One region of the Pseudoalteromonas sp. KG3 genome, then DNA from elsewhere that is predicted to be linked to it. Evidence: riboswitches for the same ligand, from Rfam matches in the RefSeq annotation. Region 1 holds a riboswitch; the other holds the start of a gene.

Region 1 (3,419 bases):
TCTAAAGGCTGTACCATGACTTAACCGTAGCGTTACGTATTTATTTGCTCGATAGCCTAAAGCTGTTGTGTAAGTATTTGCACGACCATGAAAGTCATAATCATCGGTTCTTACTACTGCGTTTCCTAACCAAGTATCATCGTCATAAAATACGCCAACGAAGAGTGCTGTGTTATCACGCTGTTCTTCAGATGATTTTGCCGAAGAGTCTGATAAGTCTTCATTTAGAAAGTTAACACCGCCTGTAATATCAACGGTATTAGTTAGCGTATATAAACCACTGTACTCAAATTCAACTCGATTTGTGCTGTAAACTTGCTGCTCTTCTGTCCCTGTTTGAATATTCTCTTCTTGAGAAATACTCACAGAGGCGCTTTGAGTATAAATTGCGGAGCTTTTTTTCCAGCCTAATTTAGCGGTGTAGTTTTCAAAGTCATAGGCGTCATTACCCCATGCATTGTCATACTGACCTTGGCCTTCGCTATACTGGCTTAGCAAACTAAATACTCCGGCATTTTCAGTTTGATATGCTAAGTTAAAGCCAATATTTTTATTGGTATAGCCGTCGTCATCGTGATCTTTTGTTACTGGCTGTGATGGATCTTTACCTGTTACATCATAGCCGTCAGTATTTTCATAGCCTAAGTTATAATTAAAAGTAACAGCATCTTTTACAATTCCGCCTGCTAACTGGTAGTTTTCATAGCTATCAGTACCCAATGTAGCAGATAGTGTATTATTAGTTGCTTGACGAGTAATAATATTGATCACACCAGCGACAGCATCAGAGCCATAAATTGCAGCTCTGGCGCCTTTTACAATCTCAACTCGCTCAATGCTATTAACGGGAATATTTGTTAGCGATACACTGCCAGAACTTGCATCACTAACACGTACACCATCAACTAGCACCAAGGTATACTTTGCTGTGGCGCCACGCACAAATACATCAGCATTTTGACCAAAGCCACCGTTGCGCACAATATCAACACCTGCAATGTTGCTTAGTATTGATGGTAAGTCTCGATAGTTATTTTTCTCAATATCACTGCGCTCAATAACAGTAACACTGGCAAGAACATCAGTAATTGATTGCTCAAATTTATTGGCTGTGACGGTAAGATGCTCAATTGATTGCTCTGCAGACACAGAAAAAGATAACGCAGCAGCAATTGCTACGCCTAGAGTAGATTTGTTTAACATGACTTCCCCTGACCCGCGCCCACCGCACAAGTGATAGTAAATTGACTTCAAGGCCGGTCTCCGGACTTAACATAGTTACTTGCGTATATTATGTATCACCGTTGCGGGGGCAGTGTTGGATTGTATTTGTATCCTACAAATAGCACCAACTTCCCGATTATCTTGCTGTACCTATCAACAACCTTGAAAAGTAACTACAAGCACCTTAAAAATAGGTGGTTATTGTGATTATTTTAGGGGGAAAAGTCAATGGACGGCTATACATCTAAATGTACTAGGTTTTAGGAATCATCATAAGTTCTAAACTAAAAAAGCCAAACTACATTGCTGCAATTTGGCTTTTTCTAGCACTTAGAAACCTAGCACATAGCTTTCTAATCTCTAAAGTTTTTAAACTGGAACGGTTGCCCTAAATCGGCACTACGCACAACTTGCATGGCTTCTTGTAGGTCATCACGCTTTTTGCCAGTAACGCGTACTTCCTCACCTTGAATAGCGGCTTGTACTTTTACTTTAGAATCTTTAATGGCTTTAACTACTTTTTTAGCCATGTCTTTTTCGATACCTTGCTTTAGTGCAACATTACGAAATACATTTTTACCAGCACGAGAAATGTCTTGTAGCTCTAAACTTGATACGTCCATACCACGCTTTGAGATTTTGCTGGCAAGAATGTCAAATAACTGCATAACTTGTGAGTCAGCTTCGGCTTTTAACTTTATTGTTTTATCGTTAAGTTCAATCGACGCATCAACACCTCTAAAATCAAAACGGGTTTCTAATTCACGGTTTGCATTATCTACAGCATTTTTTGCTTCGTTCATTTCGACTTCTGAAACAATATCAAATGAAGGCATAAGTCTCTCCTAACAAGATTTTTTAAAATTAATATGAGGGGATTATAACGCCTATTTTATAAATCTTTACATTTTTATGCGCTTTGTTCAGGTGCTATACGAAATTTGTTTGATATACTGCGGCTCTATTTTTAAACGATTCTAGGACTTATCGTGACTCGGCGTGTTTATCAAACTCTATTTTTAATTAGTATGCTGGTGTTTACCTTCTTATTTGCCCGTGATTTTAGGGGCGTTGGCGTGTCCTCCTTGCCTCATTTAGATAAATTAGTGCATTTTGCAATTTTCTTTATTTTAGCGGCTTTCATGGTCAGAGCATTTAAGCTGCCCGTTTATATACATCTAACATTATTGGCGTTTTATGGTATTGCCATCGAGCTTATGCAAAGTACAATTCCTTATCGTAGCGCATCCATTGCAGATGTGATTGCTGACTTTAGCGGTGCTGCCTGCTTCTTCTTGTTATATGGCCTATATTCACACTTTAAAAAGAATCAAAATGGCTAATATATTTATTGTTGGCGATGGTGCGATTGGGCTGCTCTACAGCTACTATTTAGCTCAGCAGCACTCAGTAACACTCATCAGTAAGCAAACGCAGTGTAAGCCTCGTTTTTACCAGCAACATCACACCAAACAAGCGATTAATTGCCAAGTGATAAACCTTGTACAATTAACCGCAAGCACCCAAATCGACACCGTTATTTTTGCTGTCAAAGCACACCAAGTCGCCAGTGCATTTAGTCAGCTAAAGCCATTTTTAAGCACTCAGTGCCAAGTGATTTTATCTCACAATGGCATGGGCAATGTTGATGAACTCAATGCCGAGCTGACGCAAAAGCAAGGGCTGTACTTTTTAACAACTCGCTTGGCGGGTTATAAAAATACGCCTTTTAGTGTATTACATACTGGTATGGGTGACAGTGTTTTAGGTGATTGCAACTCTTCAGCCAAAGTAAAACTGCCTGACGTTAAACATCTATTAGCTAACATACCGGCATTAACAACGACTAACAACATACAGCAGTTACGCTTTGAAAAACTATTAGTTAACATTGCTATTAACCCGCTCAGTGCCCTAAATAATGTAAAAAATGGTGAATTACGTGCGCCTAAGTTTAGTAGACAAATCATGAATTTATTAGCTGAGGCATGCAACATTGCCAAAGCACTTGGCATTAACGTAGATTTAGCACAAGCCCTTAATAGCGCCTATCAAGTGATGGCTCACACCCAAGCTAATTACTCTTCCATGCATCAAGATTTTCATCATCAACGCGAAACAGAAGTGATGGCGATTTGTGGCTATATTTGTCAGCAAGGACAAAAACTCAATATTGATACGCCGTATAACGGTGC
Region 2 (3,419 bases), 290 kb from region 1:
TGTATACTTGCCTTGTGAGCCGAATATATGCGATAAAGTCTCTATATTTATCATACAAATAAAAGGTGTTTCGTGACACGTAAAAAAACAACCAAATCAAAAGGCTCTTCAGGGCTCAATCGTAAAAACAGTGAAAGTTTTATTGCTAAGTTTAGTGCTCACCCTGATACTCAACTATGTGATTCAGGTTTAATGTATAAGGTTATTGATGAAGTGTCAGGCGAACGGGTAACTGACCTAGATACAGTTGTTATCAATCAACGTATTATGCTGGCAGATGGAAGTGTGATTGCAGACAGTTATAAAGCAGGCATGCCTGAAGTGTTTGCATTAGCTGAGGCAATTGAAGGGTTACGACAAGGCATTCTACTTATGTCGGTAGGATCTCGTTATGAATTTGTTATTCCAGCTGAACTGGCCTGGGGCCGTAAAGGTAATGGTGGTAAAATTGGGGCTAATGCGGTGCTGCATTTTGATGTTCGTTTGATACGTTTAGCCTAATAATTACTTAATTAGATCTGTGATTGAGCATTTACTCATCGATTGATTATCAAGCGTTCAGGTTAATTACATCCCCGGATAATTACTACTCATGTAAAGGATATTATGAAACCATTCTCTAGCCGTGTTTATTTATTGCGCCATGGAGAGCTTGCCGAGCAGGGAGTGTTGGCTGGACATACCGACTTTGCTTTAAGCGATATTGGAGTCGAGCAGCTAAATATTGCCTGTGCTGAACTTGTGAATATTGAGCGCATTATTAGCTCTACACTGAAGCGTTGCAGCGTATTTGCTACAGAGCTTGCCAATCGCCAACAAATTCCACTTATCCTAACGGAGCAAATCAGAGAGTTTAACTTTGGCGACTGGGATGGTTGTAAATATGAATATTTATGGCAACAAACACATAGCCCAAGTATTGGTGATTTTTGGCAAGACCCATGGCATGTAACTCCACCCAGTGGAGAGTCTATGGCTGATTTCCATGAACGTGTTGCGACATGGTGGCAAACCCTATTAGTTGATATTGCTAAAACTGAGACTCAAGCGCAGTTGGTGATAACACATGCAGGAGTGATCAAGCAGCTGCTGGCTATAATTTGCCAGTTGCCTAAACAGTCTCAGCAGCAAGATATATTTTCTATCGGCTATGGCAAACTGGTTTGTATTGATATTTTTATTGATGAAAATGCTGTCTCGTGGCCAAAAATTGTATTCTAATCACCCCTATTGTAGCCGTCTAGAAAGATATTCATTGAAATATTTACTCACCTGCCCATAATAGGGCCTTATGTATTTTGGAATGAGGTGAAAGTCCTCAACTGTACCCGCAACTGTAAGTCACATGAGTGATAAGTCAGATACAAAATACGTTAATTTGAATCAATGAGCGGGTTAACTCTTCTATTATCACCATGAACATCATGGTTTGTAGTGCTGTGGGTTTGCTATCGCGAGAGAGAACAACACATTGCATACACCTGACGCAACAGCGCCTCCTTTACTAAAAGTCACTAACTTATCCTGGTCTGTAGACAGTACTGCCATTTTGCAAGATATCGATTTTGCGATAAAAGCAGGACAATTTATAGGTCTGCTTGGCCCTAATGGTGCTGGAAAATCAAGTTTGTTGCGTTGCCTATATCGTTATAGCAAACCACAAAGTGGTGAGGTGCAATTTGCTGGGCGTAATATTTGGCAATTGAGCGCAGATGATTATGCCAAGCAAGTTGCCGTTGTACTGCAAGAGACACCTTCGCAATTTAATTTGTCAGTGTATGATGTTGTCAGTCTTGGCCTTACGCCACACAAAAGTTTATTTAGTGCTACCACAAAAGCAGATCAGCAAGTTGTTTTACAAGCGATAGAGCAAGTGGGTTTAAGCCATCACTTAACACAAAATTTTGATTCACTCTCAGGGGGCGAAAAACAGCGGGCATTAATTGCACGGTCAATTGTTCAAGGCCCTAAGTTATTAATAATGGATGAGCCAACCAGCCATTTAGATATCAAGTATCAAATCCAATTAATGGAACTTGCCAAGTCACTTAATCTGACCATTTTGGCGTCGTTTCATGATCTTAACCTTGCCGCAAGTATGTGTGATCAACTGTTGGTACTCAAACAAGGCCAGTTAGTAGCATCAGGTACGCCAGAGCAAGTGATCACAGAAAAAATGCTCAGCGATGTATTTGGTGTCTGCGCTGAAGTATCGCAGCACCCGCAAAGCCAGCAATTACAGAAAGCGATTCCGCGTATTACCTATTTTTATGGTTATCAGGCGGGAGTGAATAATGGCAAGTAAGCACACTTTAGCAGTTATTGCGGCGCTGATAATAGCTGTTGTGAGTATTTTTGTGGCGTTGAGCTTTGGGGCTGCGCCGAGTAAGTTTATTGATGTATACCACAGTATTAGTGGCCAAGGACATGACTCGTTTATTGAACGGATCATCTGGCAATTACGCATGCCACGCACGTTACTCGCTTTTTTAGCTGGTTCGGGTTTAGCAATTGCGGGGTTAATTTTGCAAACCGTCACCCGCAACCCCTTAGCTGACCCTTATTTATTCGGCATCTCATCAGGTGCATCATTTGGGGTGGTGTGTTTTATTACAATCACAGGCGTAAGTGCTGGGATTACTATGTCTGCGGCCGCTTTTGTTGGCAGCTTAGTTACTATGCTATTACTGGTTTTTATTGCCGGACGTACTGGGCGCGGGCAAGTTGAAACCATGCTCTTGGCAGGGGTCGCTTTATCCTTTTTATTTAGCGCGTTTACCAGTTTGCTGTTGTATTTTAGTGATCCACAAGCGATCACGGCTATTTTATTTTGGACGCTCGGCAGCTTTGCTCGCGCTCAGTGGGCAACGCTCTGGCTACCTGCTTTAGTGATTTTAAGTTGTACAGCTGTAATGATGGGCTTTCGCCGTCAACTCAATGCCATGTTACTAGGTGATGAAAGTGCCGTGACGCTCGGTATCCCAGTGCAACGGTTTCGACTGTTAATGCTGATACTCAGCTCATTGATCACCGCAGTATTGGTAGCCATGTGTGGCGGCATTGGCTTTGTTGGTTTGATGATCCCGCATATTGTGCGCTTTTTTGTCTCTCAAGGTACGCCTAGTGGCTTAATGATGACTGCACTCGTTGGCGGCACATTTATGGTATGGGTCGATGTGTTATCGCGTATTTTGTTAGCGAATCAAGAGTTACCTATTGGGGTGATCACTTCTGCAATCGGCAGCGTGTTCTTTTTATCGTTACTTTATTTTCGCAAGCGAGAGAGTTAGTCAGATGTTTAATATACCTACAGTCACCAATCAATATAGCAACCTAATTGTGGATAAGATTAATCATAAAACCAAACCCCTTGGCGCACTAGGGAAATTGGAGCAATGTGCCAAACAATTGGTTACTTT

What was found. Region 1 has a riboswitch for cobalamin ahead of NDQ71_RS08680 (TonB-dependent receptor). Riboswitches for the same ligand answer to the same signal wherever they lie in the genome.
Region 2: it holds a riboswitch for cobalamin, as region 1 does, so the genes downstream of both, NDQ71_RS07520 (ABC transporter ATP-binding protein) here and NDQ71_RS08680 (TonB-dependent receptor) in region 1, are expected to answer to the same signal.

What each region holds. Positions count from the first base shown of each region.
Region 1 covers NZ_CP098523.1:1,843,185-1,846,603, forward strand. The annotation lists gene NDQ71_RS08680 (TonB-dependent receptor) at 1-1,203, opposite strand, end outside; cobalamin riboswitch at 1,237-1,404, opposite strand; gene NDQ71_RS08685 (YajQ family cyclic di-GMP-binding protein) at 1,578-2,060, opposite strand; gene NDQ71_RS08690 (VanZ family protein) at 2,214-2,567, shown strand; gene NDQ71_RS08695 (ketopantoate reductase family protein) at 2,560-3,419, shown strand, end outside.
Region 2 covers NZ_CP098523.1:1,552,379-1,555,797, reverse strand. The annotation lists gene NDQ71_RS07530 (FKBP-type peptidyl-prolyl cis-trans isomerase) at 73-501, shown strand; gene NDQ71_RS07525 (histidine phosphatase family protein) at 607-1,221, shown strand; cobalamin riboswitch at 1,263-1,388, shown strand; gene NDQ71_RS07520 (ABC transporter ATP-binding protein) at 1,472-2,305, shown strand; gene NDQ71_RS07515 (iron ABC transporter permease) at 2,295-3,290, shown strand; gene cobT (nicotinate-nucleotide--dimethylbenzimidazole phosphoribosyltransferase) at 3,295-3,419, shown strand, end outside.